Rhodohalobacter sp. SW132: one gene and its partner. The protein of the gene in region 1 interacts with the protein of each later gene in a pairwise test. Links are inferred from orthologs where the notes say so. Each region holds a gene or a part of one and is shown on either strand. Other genes may lie near its edges.

What was found.
Region 2: the proteins of dnaA (region 1) and dnaB interact in binary tests that used the Escherichia coli proteins (3 or more experiments, as listed by UniProt). The link is inferred for Rhodohalobacter sp. SW132 from one-to-one orthologs.

Annotation. Positions count from the first base shown.
Region 1 is NZ_QUOK01000001.1:189,718-197,535, forward strand. Bases 2,421-5,412 are described here. They hold dnaA (chromosomal replication initiator protein DnaA), read right to left. Parts: upstream 4,644-5,412; coding sequence 3,198-4,643; downstream 2,421-3,197. Other genes in these bases: folK (2-amino-4-hydroxy-6-hydroxymethyldihydropteridine diphosphokinase), read right to left, coding at 2,421-2,833; folB (dihydroneopterin aldolase), read right to left, coding at 2,821-3,186; prmC (peptide chain release factor N(5)-glutamine methyltransferase), read right to left, coding at 5,034-5,412. In the rest of the region: DYD21_RS00805 (Gfo/Idh/MocA family protein), read right to left, coding at 1-786; DYD21_RS00810 (tetratricopeptide repeat protein), read right to left, coding at 926-1,468; DYD21_RS00815 (hypothetical protein), read right to left, coding at 1,476-1,697; DYD21_RS00820 (deoxynucleoside kinase), read right to left, coding at 1,697-2,341; more of folK, read right to left, coding at 2,345-2,420; more of prmC, read right to left, coding at 5,413-5,903; DYD21_RS00845 (hypothetical protein), read right to left, coding at 5,929-6,318; DYD21_RS00850 (hypothetical protein), read left to right, coding at 6,510-7,343; DYD21_RS00855 (HAD family hydrolase), read right to left, coding at 7,572-7,818. UniProt on the Escherichia coli protein: Plays an essential in the initiation and regulation of chromosomal replication. Binds in an ATP-dependent fashion to the origin of replication (oriC) to initiate formation of the DNA replication initiation complex once per cell cycle.
Region 2 is NZ_QUOK01000003.1:442,256-449,995, reverse strand. Bases 1,890-4,803 are described here. They hold dnaB (replicative DNA helicase), read right to left. Parts: upstream 4,149-4,803; coding sequence 2,631-4,148; downstream 1,890-2,630. Other genes in these bases: DYD21_RS08770 (6-bladed beta-propeller), read left to right, coding at 4,430-4,803; DYD21_RS08780 (sorbosone dehydrogenase family protein), read left to right, coding at 1,890-2,367. In the rest of the region: DYD21_RS08785 (3-hydroxyacyl-CoA dehydrogenase/enoyl-CoA hydratase family protein), read left to right, coding at 1-1,039; more of DYD21_RS08780, read left to right, coding at 1,177-1,889; more of DYD21_RS08770, read left to right, coding at 4,804-5,575; DYD21_RS08765 (ThuA domain-containing protein), read left to right, coding at 6,531-7,740. UniProt on the Escherichia coli protein: The main replicative DNA helicase, it participates in initiation and elongation during chromosome replication. Travels ahead of the DNA replisome, separating dsDNA into templates for DNA synthesis.

The DNA of each region.
Region 1 (7,818 bases):
TGGAAATTCCATCTCAAAATCTGTGTGTTCATCAACGTCGGAATACATCTCCTCGCGGTCTGACCATTGCCGGCCTTTTACTGCGATGGGTTCCATTCCGGTAGCAAATCGCGCTGCATTGATCGGGTATACCCCCATATCATACAGTGCACCGCCGCCGAGATCGGGATTGCGCCGCCAGTTCTCCGGATCACGATGAGCTCCGCTATATCCGGCTCCGGTTTGTACACCGGTAATCACTCCGTAGGTCTCTTCTCTGCCAAATTTTATGACTGTTTGTGTATTCGGTTCATGCTGCATCCGATACCCAATGGTAAGCTGAACTCCGTTTTTACTTGCTGCGTCAATAATATTCTGACACTCCTCTTCATCCATTGCCATCGGCTTTTCACACCATACATGCTTTCCCGCTTCGGCTGCAACAATAGCGTCTCTTGCATGGACACCCGGCGGAGTGACAATATAAATCACGTCAATATCATCGTTATTGGCTACTTCATGCAGGTTTTCGTAGTTGTATACGTTTTGATCCCGAATTCCGTACCGCTCCTGCCACTCGGGAATTTTGGATGGTGTGCCGGTTACAATCCCCCGGAGTTCGCAATATTCGGTTTCCTGGAGTGCAGGGGCAAGCTGGCCGCCTGCATAACTCCCCAAACCAACGAGAGCAACACCTATCTTCTCCTTTTTACGGGGAATAATAATTGAGGGAAAACCTACGGAGGCAATGGTGAGTGCCGTACCGGCATGTTTCAGGAATGATTTCCGCGTGATATTTTTAGACATAACATGAGGTGGTTTTAAGTTGAATTTTTGGGGGTGTGAACATCATCTGTTCAATACAGCAAAAAAAACTTTAAACGTTTTCAGATCTGAAATTCATGCATAACACTCCAGTCTCACTCACACGAATTTATTCGTCCGGTTACTCTTCCAGTAGGTTCTTCACATACTCATTGCCCGGATCCATCTTAAGAGCTTGTTCATAGTACGTTTTTGCTTTTGCATCATGGCCGCCTTTTTTCATCAGGTCGCCCATCAGGATCCAGTTTTCAACGTCTTTGGGATCACTTTTAATGCGGTCGAGCAGATACTGAATTGCCTGCTGGCCTTCACCATTCATAAGTTTATAAAGGACAAGGTTCCTGTGTGCAGCAGGTAAATTATCCAGGGCAATCGCCCGTTCGAAATCCTTTTTTGCTTTGTCTGGTTTATCGACATTCAGATAGGAATATCCCCTGAGGTTGTAGAGTCGTCCGTTATCGGAATCTTTTTCGATCGCATCATCAAACGACTTAATGCTGGTATCCCACTGGTTCAGTTTCTGCATCACTTCTCCTTCGAGTGTAAAACCCTCCGGTGCATCCGGATTCAGCCGCTGTAGTGAGCGCGCTACATCCAGACTTTTATCGAGGTCTTTTTCGTGCAGAAGTTCATACCCTTCTTTGTGTCTTTCTTCAAAACTCATATATAATCTATTTCTTCTCTTTTTCAGTTATATCTTCAAATTCAGCTTCTTCAATATGTTCCAGATTTTTTCTGCGCCGGCCATTTTGTGAGCTGGAACCGGATCTTTGTGAATGTGCCCCGCCTGGCCGGTTATTCTGACGGGGAGTGTTAAAGCTGCTCAGTTTTTTGGATAAATATCGATAGAGCAGAAAAAAAATAAGTGCGAAAAATAGTCCGCGTAAAAGCATTAATCAGGAATAATGTGAATATGTGTGTTGCTACGGATCGGTTGATTGAAAATCTGTTCCTCAAGATACGATAAATGATCCGGATTATGTACAAAATCGATCTCCGTTGCATTTACTATGATGAGGGGTGATTTATTATACCGATAAAAAAATTGATTGTACGAATCGGACAGCTCTTTCAGGTAATCTTCAGTGATATTTTTTTCGTAATCCCGGCCCCGCATTTCTATGTTATGCATCAGCCGTTCAACGGAGTTTTGCAGATATATTACTAAGTCAGGCTTGGCCGATATCCCGGTCATAATCCCAAAGATATTATCATAAAGTGAAAGTTCGTCATCATCGAGGTTGAGACGCGCAAAAATCCGGTCTTTTTCAAAAATGTAATCTGAGATCACAAAATCGTCAAAAAGTTCCCGGTTGGTCATCTTCTGTTGCTGCTTAAAACGGCTTGCGAGAAACGCGAGCTGAGTTTGAAATGCAAAACGTTCGCGATCTTCATAAAATTTTGGCAGAAAGGGATTCTCTTCAAATTCCTCCAACACCAGCCGTGCATTGTGGCGCTCCGAAAAAAGTTTGGCAAGTGAGGTTTTCCCCGCACCAATCACGCCCTCAATGGCAATAAAGTCAAAACGGTTTGGCATTTTTTACCAGTTCAGTTTGGTTTTTTGAATCTGCATTTCCGGTGCCCCGGATATAAGGTCTTTCAGCGGCCTGCCCGTTACAGGATCTGACCAGTCCTGTAGAATCTCATTCATGGGAAGCAAAACAAAACGTCTGACCGTGTATTCCGGATGTGGAATAATAAGGTTCTCTTGCTGAATCACCAAGTTGCTGTAGGTGATGATATCGAGATCCAGAATTCTGGGGCCCCAGCGGATGCGTTGTTCATCACGTCCCATCTCTTTTTCGAATAACTTCAGTTTTGCAAGCAGTGCAGCCGGCTTTATATCCGTTTCGATTTTTGCGGCGGAATTGAGGAAAGTAAACTTCGAAGGTCCCACAGGTTCAGATTCCCAAATGGATGACTTGAGAGGCGTTGATGATGAGATTGAATTGAGAAACACCCCTGCTTTCCGGAGCACCGCATGGCGATCGCCCAGGTTGCTTCCGGCTGCAATAATTACCGTTTCCATTCCAGGGTGACTTCAGCGTATGATGCCTCGGTTTTTATAGGCGGGTTGAGCTTGCGAACGGATACGTTTAAATGCTTTACAACCGGGAATGATTCAAAAATTTTACTGCCGATCTCACTGCATAAAGTTTCAATTAGTTTTTTTGGTTCACCGTGCATCACTTCACTGACAATCTGTTCAGCCCGTTCGTAATCGAAAGTAATTTCCAGATTATGGTCATTTGTGGCTGCTGCACGGAACGAACCATATGCCGTCAGATCGATTTCGAAACGATTTCCGCCACGACGTTCATCATCATAATAGCCGTGTTTCGCTTCGTAGGCGAGCGATTTAAGTGTTATTCGATCCAGCATTCGATAAAGAATTAAATCGTTGCCACTTCCAGTTTTTGCTCCAGTTCATTCAGAATCCGTTTGTGTTTCGGATTAGTTGACATTCTCTCTTCGATGGTTGAAATGGCATGGATAACCGTAGAATGATCACGACCCCCAAACTGAAGCCCGATCGTTTTCAGGCTTGATTTAGTATATTTTTTCGAGAGATACATGGCAACCTGCCTGGCTTCAACAATCTCCTGTTTCCTGGTTTTCTCCCTCACTTTGTTTGTATCGATCCCAAAATATTCACAAACGCAGTTTTGGATGACCTCGATGGATATCTGTGTCTGCGAACTTTTCACCATATCTTTCAATACGGTCTTGGCCATCATCAAATCAATTTCATCCACATTTTTTAGAGATGCAGTAGCCAAAAGTTTAATGATCGCCCCTTCAAGGTCGCGAACATTCGATTTAAAATTGTGAGCGATAAATTCAACAATTTTCGGATCGATGGAGATGCCGTTGTCACTCGCTTTTCTCTCCAGGATAGCATACCGCGTTTCGTATTCCGGAATCTGCAGATCTGCGCTTAAACCCCAGCTGAAACGGGAAATCAGACGCTCTTCAATGTCGGGTACATCTTTGGGGGCGCGGTCACTGCTTAAAATTATCTGTTTTCCTTCCTGGTGAAGCGCGTTAAAAATATGGAAAAATTCTTCCTGTGTTTTCTCCTTACCGCTGAAGAACTGAATATCATCCACAATTAACACGTCAATATTGCGGTAAAACATGGAAAATTCGCTGGCCCGGTTATTCCGTATCGCCTGAACAAATTCATTGGTGAACGTTTCCGAAGAGACATACAAGACCGAAAACTGATCTCCGAAATCTTGTTTAATTTTATTTCCAATGCTCTGAACAAGGTGGGTTTTACCGAGCCCGGTGGTGCCGTATACAAAAAATGGGTTGAAAGAATTTTTTCCGGGGTTTTCGGCGATTGCCATCGCTGCAGAGCGCGCCAGGCGATTACAGTCTCCCTCGATATACCGCTCAAAAATGTAACTGTCGTTCAGGTTGGGGTCGATATTCGTTTTGCGAATACCGGGAATCACAAACGGATTTTCAATTTTTCCGGGATGATAGTCGCTGTACGAGTTCATCTCCTGCGGCTTACTCGGCGGAACTGGCCGCTGTGGGAGATTTATGGAGCGGTTATCCTCAAGCTTATCAGATTTTTCAACGAGTACTGAGTATTCAAGTTTTCCATTTTCACCCAATACTTTTGCAATCGTAGAGCGAAGCATATTATAGTAGTGCTCTTCAAGCCACTCATACCAAAACTGACTCGGTACCTGAATCGTTAACGTATCCCTATCAAGTTTAACAGGTTTGATAGGTTCAAACCATGATTTAAATTTTTGATAGCTGATGTTATCCTGTATGATTTCCAAACAATCATTCCAGGCATTTTCTGCGGTTACCGTATCCAAACGTACTGGCCTCCAAAATTCTTAAAATAGTTACAAATATCCCTTCAGTTATCCACACGCACTGCCCAATCTTTTTGCGTGCGGTGAAGAGAAAATCACGATTTATTTGGCTGAAATCAAAAAAATATGACGGGGCTGTGTAAAAGTTATCCACATTAGATTAAACATGTTAATAAATTGGCGCACAAAGAGTTAAATATTTTTTCACATTTTCATCACATTCGGCTTGACACGCCATAACAATTCCCTAACAATGGTTTTACAATAAAAACAAGTTGGGCAGGCACCCCTTAAAAACTTTTCCACAAGTTATCCACATGAATCTGTTAACTATTCAATGGGTCTAAAACAAATCTATTTTGTGTAAAAAAGAGCTTGTGAAGCAGTGATTTAACCGGCAATAAGTGCCAGAATGAAACGCGGGTTTTGATCCAGGTCTTTTTCGATTTTTGCACCGGGATAAAACTGTTGCACGATTCCGAGTATTTCATCGGCCAGTGTATTGTTAAGCTCGAGGAAAAGATGAGCTTTTTTACGATGAGCGAAAGCGGTAATTGAGTGATATACCTCGAGCGGCTTATCATGAAACAGGGCAGATTCCGGTTCAAATTCCGAAACCTGTTTTTCGATTGCCGGTTTTTCACCTGGCTGTATATAGGGAGGGTTTGAAACAACCAGATCCAGTTCCAGGTTTTCAGCCTCTGAGTTCTCGGGCTCGAAAAGATCTCCCTCAAAAAAAACAACATCCACAGAATTGAGCGTGGCGTTCTGTTTTGCGCAGGCGAGGGCCGGCTCCGAGTTGTCCATTCCCCAGCAGTTCCAGTTCGGCACGGCTTGCTTTATTGATATTGGAATACAGCCGCTTCCAGTTCCGATATCAAGAACATTTAGTTTGTTGGCGTGAAATCCGGCGGTTTTATCAAGCAAGAGCTCAACCAGCTGTTCGGTTTCTATGCGGGGAATCAGAACGGATGGATTCACTTCAATTCTTGCGTTCATAAAATCGGTATAACCGATAATATACTGCAGCGGCTCATGATTGGCTCTCCGTTTAACCAGCGGCCTGATGGAGTCGAGCTCTTGTTGAGAAAGCGGACGATCATATTTTAGATAGAGATCCAGCCGTTTGCACTCCAAAACTTCCGCGAGCAGCCACTCGATGCTGTGGCGCGGGTCTGGAATCTCTTTCTTTTTAAAGTAATCTGTGGCCCACTCCAGCATACGCAGAACGGTCCACAGCTCTTCTTTTTGGCTGGCCATGGAATGGATTTGGCGTCACTGCCTTCTAATTATCGTCGTCCGTAGCTGGTTTTTCCTGCTCTTCCTGGAGGGAAAGCCCAAATCGTTTTGAAAAGTCCATCACAAAATTCACGATTTCAGCTTCAATATTATGCTCTTCCGAAAGTGAACTGCCGCGGAACCCCATCCTGCCGCCAGCCTTTTTCAGCTCTACGCGGTTTTGAGTGGCTGTGCATTCAATAATACAGGTGAGCGTAATTGTGGCATTTATCTGCTTTTCAAACTGTTCGTAAACAGCAACAAAAACTTCATCGTTGTTGGCAGGTGATTGATACTTATACAGAAATTTGGGCTCTACACTCTCTAAAAGTTTTGGCGCCATTCTGCGCAGTGTAGATTGTGGTCCATAAACCAAATATTTTGTTACTGTACTCATGTGCGTACCCGGCGGATTTTGTGTATATCAATATAAAGGTAATGTGCAATTTTCTGCCTGAATAAAAGCCAAAATCAAACAATAATCAAATAGAGACTGTAAAGAAATGCGATAACATTTATATATTCGTAAGTTCGAATGCAATGATATCCGTCTGAAAACCGTTTCACCATCGAACTAAATATTTATTTATGAGATCTCTGACAGGTACTTTCATACTTTTAATCACTTTCTTGCTGTTTTCTGTTGCGGAGCAGGCGGATGCACAAGTTACCGAACCGGAACTGCGCGTGGAGGATCGTGTGGCTGTTCCGCTGAGCGATAACTACAGATCCGGCCTTACGTTCGATATTGTTATCAATAATTTTGGATTTGGTTTAGGTGGTGAATACCGCCGTGTAATCGGCTCTCAGACAGAAGGGGTATTTAACACGAGAATTACAGGACTTCGTGATGCCTCAGAGCAGACGTTTACGGACTTCTTCGGGCAACAAGCTGTCCCCAACAAATACCAGCGTGCATTTGCGTTTCCGGCCATGATCGGTATGCGCCAGCGTCTTTTTGCGGATAAGGTTCAAGAAGAGTACCGGTTTTTTGTTACACTCTCTGCGGGTCCCGTAGCAGCTTTCGCTTTTCCCTATTTCGACGACCGAAATGATAATGGCTATAGAGAGCAGGGCATTGAGCGACCTGATAATTATTTCGAGCCGATCAACGATATATTTTCAGGCTGGAGCAGCGGCGAATGGCATTTCGGTGCGGCGGGTGAATTCAAGTTTGGTCTCGATTTCGGGCGGACATTCAGCAGGGTAACAAGCGTGGAATTTAGTTATCACTTTAATTTCTTTCCTGACGGCATTCAGATGATGATGCCCACGCAGCCGGATCTGCGGGAAAATGTAGCGCCAAACCAAAATCCATTTCAATACGATGAGCAGGGTGAGCTGATTTTAGAACCGTTTTTTGATGCCCAGCGATTCTTTGGTACACCTCAAATCACTATTACATTTGGCCGTCTCTGGTAAAAGCTGCTGCATTTTTGTGTTTTGTTATTGATGCAGTGATGGGGGTATTGGGTTGGGATCTTCACCGGATGAATTGTCCAACCTTAGCATTATCCAGTGCATAATCTTATAGTGTAATATCTTACTCCTATCAACTCATCCGATGACGTGGAGTCAGCGGATGAGGGTATTTTCAAAATATCCGAAAAATTAAATATCACTTAGCTTCAAGTAATCTTGTTTTTAAAATCATGATAATTCAAATCCAAGTTTGCTTAGCCAATGGCGCGGATTGTCAAGAGAGTCGAGGATCAGATCCGGCCGGTGCGGCTCCAGTTGCGCGGCAGTAAATCCCCCCGTGGTTACGGCTACCGATAACGCACCAAAATATTTCGCGCACCGGATGTCGTTCGGCGTATCGCCTATCACCACATAGCTATTAGATTCCGGTTTTATTCCGAAGATCTCTTGATACTCATTTGCGGCTTCTCCTGGC
Region 2 (7,740 bases), on another replicon or contig:
CGGAGAGATCGATCAGCTCTCCCCGCCGGCAAAAGGTGCGGTTACGGTTGCAGGCCTGAAAACAGGCCCCAATGAAGTTTGGGGCAACAAAAGTGCCGGGCTGTATGATATGGGTGATGGAGTTGCGCTTTTTGAATTCCGAACCAAACAGCAGACACTTGGATTTGAACTGGTTCAGTCGGTTGAACACGCCTGCGATATCGTGAAGGAACAGTTTCAGTCGATGGTTATCGGTCACGATCACGAAAATTTCAGCTACGGTGCAAACTTAAGTGAAGCCGGAAAAGCGCTGAAAGATGGAGATTTTGATCAAATAAAGGAAGCCGTGGAAAATTTTCAGCGGGTTGCGGTTGGATTGCGATATCAGCCGTTTCCGGTTGTTGCTGCCGTTTCGGGCAGATGTTTCGGCGGTGGAGTGGAGTTTATGATGCACTGCGACAAAGTGGTGGCACATCATGAACTTTATTGCGGGTTGGTGGAACTTGGAGTGGGACTCATTCCGGCCGGAGGCGGTACAAAAGAATTGCTGATTCGGGCGATGGAAAATGTAGAGGAGTCGGAAGATGCCGATCCGCTGCCTTATCTGAAACACGCTTTCAAGACAATCGGCCTGGCAAAAGTGTCAGACAGCGCCCGCAAAGCAAAAGAACTGGGCTATCTTCGCGAATCGGACATGATTCTGATGAACCGCGATCTGCTGTTATCGGTGGCGAAGAACCAGGCTGTTTCACTCGCTGAATCCGGGTACAGGCCTCCGGCAGAGCCAAAAATCAAGGTGATGGGGCAGACCGGTAAAAGCGTCCTCGACGTCACGCTCTATAACATGACTGAAGGAAAATTTGCATCTCCATACGATAAAATTCTGGCCGGTAAAGTAGCCGGGATCATGACCGGAGGAAGCCTGAGTGAGCCGCAGGAACTTTCGGAATCCTACATTCTGAAACTTGAGCGAGAGGCAATTCTGGAGTGTTTTCAGGATGAACGAACGCATAAAAGGATGGAACACATGTTAAAGACCGGTAAGCCGCTGAGAAATTAGGGATTGAGTTTTGATGAGAAATAAGTGCTGAACCTGTAGATTCAACCTTTTATTTGGGTTGATGAAACAATCAATTAGATAAGAAGTAGCATAGGAAAACGTTGATTTAACTGAATTTAGAATTCAAAAAATTTCCGATGCGTTTACTATTGCTTTTCCTTCCCCTGCTTCTGTTTCTTTCCTCTTGCGAAACTACCTCCGAGCCGTTTCCCCCGCCTGGCGAAAATGGTGATGAAAGTGCAATTGTAAATGCTTTTCCTGAACTTTCATTCACACGTCCGCTTGACATCCAAAATGCCGGTGACGGAACCGATCGTCTGTTTGTAGTGGAGCAGGAGGGCGTGATATCAGTGTTTTCAAACGATCCGGAAGCGCAGGATGCAGAAGTTTTTCTGGATATTCGGGAAAGGGTAAACGATGGTGCAAATGAACAAGGCCTGCTTGGCCTGGCTTTTCATCCCGATTTTGAAAGCAATAGGTATGTATATGTGAATTATACTGCATACGGACCAAGCCGTACTGTGATTTCACGATTTGAAGTCTCTTCTAATGATCCAAACCGCGCAGATGCAGGAAGTGAAGTCGAGTTGTTGAGCTACAACCAGCCGCAGGGAAATCATAACGGAGGTCACCTGGCATTTGGGCCGGACGGCTATCTTTATATTGCATCCGGCGATGGCGGAGGCGGGGGTGATCCCGGTAATAATGCTCAGGACAGGACCAATCTTTTAGGAGCAATCTTGCGGATTGATGTGGATAATCCTCAGAACGGAAATCAATACGGCATTCCTGCCGATAACCCATTTGTAAATAATAATGAAGGATTCCGTGAAGAGATTTTTGCTTACGGCCTGCGAAACCCCTGGCGATTTAGCTTTGATGCGGAAACCGAAGTACTATGGGCCGCTGATGTGGGGCAGAGTGACCGCGAGGTGATTCACATCATTGAAAACGGACGGAACTACGGATGGAATATTGTAGAAGGATCGATCTGCTACCCTCCGGGATCAAGTTGCGAAACGGACGGCCTCGAGATGCCGGTATATGAATATGATCACAGCCAGGGCGATCGATCCATCACAGGCGGATTTGTATACCGCGGATCTGCCTATCCCCAGCTTTATGGGTATTATATTTACGGCGATTTCATCTCTGGCAGAATTTGGGCGCTCGATATTTCAGATACGGAAAACCCATCAAACACTGAAATCTACAACGCAAACTTCAATATTCCATCTTTCGGGGTTGATGAACAGAACGAAATCTATATTGCCGGTTTTGATGGAACCATCTACCTCCTGGGAAGCGGAGCGGCAGAAGCGCTTTAGGTTTTTTATGGTTTGATGATAGTATTTAACAGACAAAAATATGTTTGATCTCCTCCTCCGCGGGAGGAGACCGCCTCCAGAGCGTCTGCCACAGGCAGGAAAGCGACGAGACAGAGGTGGGTTCGTAGCAGGGGATTTTGCGTGGCTTCGTGGGACCCACCCCTGACCAGTAAAAGTCTCGCTTTGCGATCTTTTGCTGGTCTGTCCCCTCCGGGGAGGGGAAGGTCTCAAATCTATTATCTCTCATCTCAAATCTCAAATCACTAAAACGGTGCATCGTCGCCGCCGGGGTTGTGCGTGGGTGGCGGTGTGGCGGGGCTATCTTCCGGCAGAAATGGAGTATCGCCGTTATCGGCACCGCCCGGCATTGCTCCATCCGTCTGGGTGAGCTTCTCAAATCGGGCATACTGCTTCACGAAATACATGTTGGAGGATCCAACCGGACCGTTACGCTGTTTTCCGATAATCAATTCGGCGAGGCCGTTGGTTGACTGCCCTTCGGCTGTAGTTGTAATTCCATAATACTCCGGACGATAAAGAAAACAGACCACATCGGCATCCTGCTCGATTGATCCCGATTCCCGAAGGTCACTGAGCTGCGGACGCTTATCGCCGCCGCGCTGTTCTACCTGGCGGCTAAGCTGCGAGAGGGCGATGACCGGAACGTTTAACTCTTTAGCCAATCCTTTCAGTCCACGTGAAATCATGGCGATCTCCTGTTCACGGCTGCCGATATCGCGGGAGTTGGCGGTCATGAGCTGAAGGTAATCAACCACAATCAAACCGATATCATGTTCACTTTTCAGACGGCGGCATTTTGTGCGAAGCTCCATCAGGCTCAGGCCGGGAGTATCATCAATAAAAATTTTGGCTGTAAACAGGCGGCTGGCCGCATCGATCAGGCGTTTAAAATCTTCATCTTTCAACTGACCGGTTCGCGCCTGCTGGGCATCAATCCGGGCTTCCATTGTAAGAAACCGCTGAACGAGCTGCTGGGAGGACATCTCCAGGCTGAAAATCGCCACGTTTTTGCGCATCGACTCGTCGGGATAGAGCACCGCATTACGTGCACAGGTTAGCGTAAAAGCCGTTTTTCCCATCGAAGGCCGGGCTGCGATAATAATCAGATCCCCGTTTTGCCAGCCGGATGTGTATTTATCCACATCAAGCCCGGCAGGGACACCGGTTATGCCTGACGGTTTTCCGCGAAGATCTTCGAGATATTGCAGGGTATCTTTCAGCACATCACCAATCGCCTGTGCACTTGCCCGCGATTTTGTATTGGCAATTTCAAAAATTCGCTGCTCGGCTGAATCGAGCGATTCGTAAGCGTCAGTTGTGGAGTCGTAGGCGTTTTTGATGATTTCGTTGCACTGAAGAATCAGCTTTCGTTTAATCGCTTTTTCGGAGATGATCTGTGCATGGTAGCTCACGTTCGCGGCAGAACTGACAGAGCGGGTGAGGTCGGCCAGATAACCGCCTCCGCCTACCGTTTCGAGAAGCCCATTGTCGCGAAGTTCATTTTCAACGGTAAGAAGATCCAGCGGATTATCGCGTTCGTAGAGGTCGTGAAGCGTTTCAAAAATGTGGCGGTGAGCCGGTTTGTAAAAATCTTCGGATTGAAGCTGCTGCAGCGCAATCGTTGCCGCCTCATGTTCAATCAGCATCGCCCCGAGAACAGCTTCCTCAACTTCAGTTGCCTGCGGCGGAACCCGCCCCCCGTCATTCGGGGTGTGACTGCTGTTACCGTTCTGAAAGTTGGGGCCTCTTTGATCTGCCATAAACACAAAAACGTTCTAAAAATGAGCGATAAGCCGGTTTTGAACCTGGAGCCTTGTACCAGAAATGAACCGAAGATGAAACATCAAATTAACAAAAAAGGAGGTGATTCGAGAACGGAAATCGGAGATTATTTTTAAGATTTCATACATAGCATATCATGCAGCTGTAACTCAAGTTTTGGGAGTATAAAGTGTTTAGTTCAGAGGTTTATCACGTTTGGCTTGAAAAATTCAGTCCGGTAAGATACATTCCTCAAATAACCTGAATTCATCTGAGAAAAATGATCAAAAACTATTCTGTTTTATACTTCTTCAATGTTACAATAGCAGTGTTTCTGCTGATTTCCTGCACACCATCAGAAGATTCCGTGTATGATGACCTGAGCGCACCGGATATTGAGATTTCAGAGCTTTTCCAGATAAGTGAAGATACACTGCCTGACGACCTGGTTTTTGGCCGCATCATGCAGCTATTAGTAGCAGAAAGCGGAGAAATTTTGATTGTGGACAATCAGCAGCATTCTATTCACCTGTTCGATAACGATGGTACCTATCTCTCATCTGAACTCACTGAGGGAGAAGGGCCGGGTGAAGTCCGGCAAATCGGGAGAGTATCCCTGTCAAACCAAAATGATCTTTTGCTTTTCGATTGGGCGCAGGGCCGGTTGAGTCACTATCGGCTACAGAATGATACTCAACCCGAACTACATCACATTAATGATTTGAGCCCCGATTTTAATCCGCGTGAATTTCATATGACGGCTGACGGAATAATTTATGTCTTAGAATATCCATCTCCCGTGGAGCCCGATGTGGATGTAATCAAACTGAATAAAGTAGGGGAGAATGGTGAAGCCGATGGCGATCCGGTCATGGAGTTTCAAAGAGACCAGATCATTGAACTTCGGAATGACAACAATCAGCTTCTGGCAACCACATCATCTCCACATCACAGGAGAACGCTCTTTAATTTTTATGAAGACCGGGTGATGATTGGCAACAGCCTGAGGGTTGGATTTGAAAAATATGATCTGTCAACCGGAGAGAGAACCGATTCTGTTGGATTTGCACAACCTGATATTCCACTCACAGAGGCTGAAAAGAGGGAATTCATTGAAGATATTACAGAACAGATGGGATTAGAAGGTGCCCAGATTTCGAACCTGATCAGTCAGATGCCTGACACAAAAGGGAAAGTTCAGATACTCCATTACGATCCTGACGGAGTGGTTTGGATGTATCTAATTGGGGATGATGAGAACCTCAGTGAGGTGTGGATAGCACTGGATGAAAACGGTGAAATTCTGGGCAGAATTACGGATATGCCCGAAGGAATAATCATGAAGGCTCATTCAGGACGACTCTACCAGCTTGCAGAATCGGACACGGGTGAACAGATGATCAATGTTTATTCGTACAGTTTTTGAGGGTGGTTTTTTCCGGATCGGGGTCCGTGATGAGGAGATAGTACGAATCCAGAAGCATGAACAAACCTATCTCATAGAGACGATATACTTGTAGAAAAAAGAGGATCCCAAATCCGGGGTGTTCCGTAGGGACAAAATGTTACTTAGAACGGGCTTTGAGCCAATTTAAAATCCATAACCCTAAAAAAACATACCGTACCTACGGCACGGCGGATGTATATCACCGCCTAAATTTTCTACAAATATAATGCTCCGATGGAGCATGGAGTCCTGAATGATTATTGGGTTGGATTCAGAAGGCTGTGGATGATGTGGTGGACGTAATCGTTTATCTTCCAAATAAGTCATGACGCATCTGATTCGGTATCACCCATTTGGGTTCGTTCGTCAGATTTGAATCATGTGTCCCACGATTTGCTATGCGAGTGGAGATCGTGGATCGGGGTCTGTAGTCACGGGATGGTTCGAATCAAGGGACCTGAAAAACCCGTCTCGTAGAGACGATATATTTGTAGAAATAAAGGGTCCCGAATCCACGATGTTCCGTAGGAACAATATGTTTCTTTGAAAGGGCTTTGAGGCAATTTATAATCCATAAACCTATCAAAATATGCCGTACCTACGGCACGGCGGATGTATATCACCGTCTTAATTTTCTACAAATATAATGCTCCGATGGAGCATGGAGATCTCCATGAAATTTTACTGTGTGATGATTGGAGATCGCGGAAAAGAGTCCGTGATGACGTTTCAAAATAGTGTGCATCTTTTACACCTTCTGGTCTTTTCGGTTCAGCGAACCGAATTACGTAGAAAATCCAGACTATTAAAATGCGATGAGTACCTACAAACTTTCCTGTAGATCTAAACAATTTTAGTAAAGGCAGGTTTTGAACTATTAAATTATTTGTGTATTAATTAGGGCTAAAAAAATAGAAAAATTTATACATCTGCTATGCCTTTAAATCTCGGAGCTGGACGAATATTTATCATCTTTGCTACACTTTTTATCGTTTTTTCATCTTGTAATAGTTTTGAAGAGCCTCGTGTTCTTGTTTTTTCAAAGACGGCTGGTTTTTATCATGCGTCAATTCCCGACGGTATTCAAGCCATTCAGCAGATGGGGGAAGAGCGTGGTTTTGCAGTTGATACAACCACAAACGCAGGTTTTTTTACGGAAGAGAACCTGCAACAATATGCTGCAGTAGTATTCCTGAATACAACTGGTGATGTGCTGAATCACTACGAGGAAACAGAGTTTGAACGTTTTATCCAGGCTGGCGGAGGATTTGTGGGAATTCACTCTGCGGCAGATACCGAGTATCACTGGGGCTGGTACGGCCGCTTGGTCGGAGGATACTTTTCAGATCATCCCGGAATCAACGATCCTCACCCAAATGTTCAGCAGGGAATTCTGGAGGTTGCAGATCCCAATCACCCGATGACTGAGTTTTTACCTGAACGGTGGGATCGTACGGATGAATGGTACAGCTACCGGGATATGTATGATGAAATTAATGTGTTGCTTACCATTGATGAGGAGAGTTACGAGGGCGGAATTTCGATGGGATACCACCCGATAGCATGGTATCACGAATATGATGGGGGAAGAGCTTTTTACACCGGACTGGGTCATACCCCGGAATCTTATGAAGAGGATCTTTTTTTGGATCACCTCTATAAAGGAATCGAATATGCGATTGGGGATAATCGCCTTGATTATTCAAATGCCAGAACCCAGAGTGCACCCGAAGAAAACAGGTTTACAAAGACGATGCTTTCGGAAGGGGAGTTTTTTGAGCCCACGGAAATGGCGATTCTGCCCAATAAAGATATTCTGATTGCCCAGCGCCGGGGCGAGATCTTATTGTACAAAAATGATAGTGGTTCCCTGGTGCAGGCCGGCATGCTTGATGTGTACCACGAAACGGATGTAGAGAGAGTGAATGCCGAAGAGGGGGTTGTTGGGATGACCGCAGACCCGGACTTTCAGGAGAATAACTTCGTCTATATCTTTTACTCACCGGCCGATACTTCTGTAAACCGTTTGTCGAGGTTTACACTGATCAATGACCGTCTTGAAATGGAGTCTGAAACAACGGTTCTTGAGTTCTACTCGCAGCGGGATATCTGTTGTCATACAGGCGGGTCACTTACATTCGACA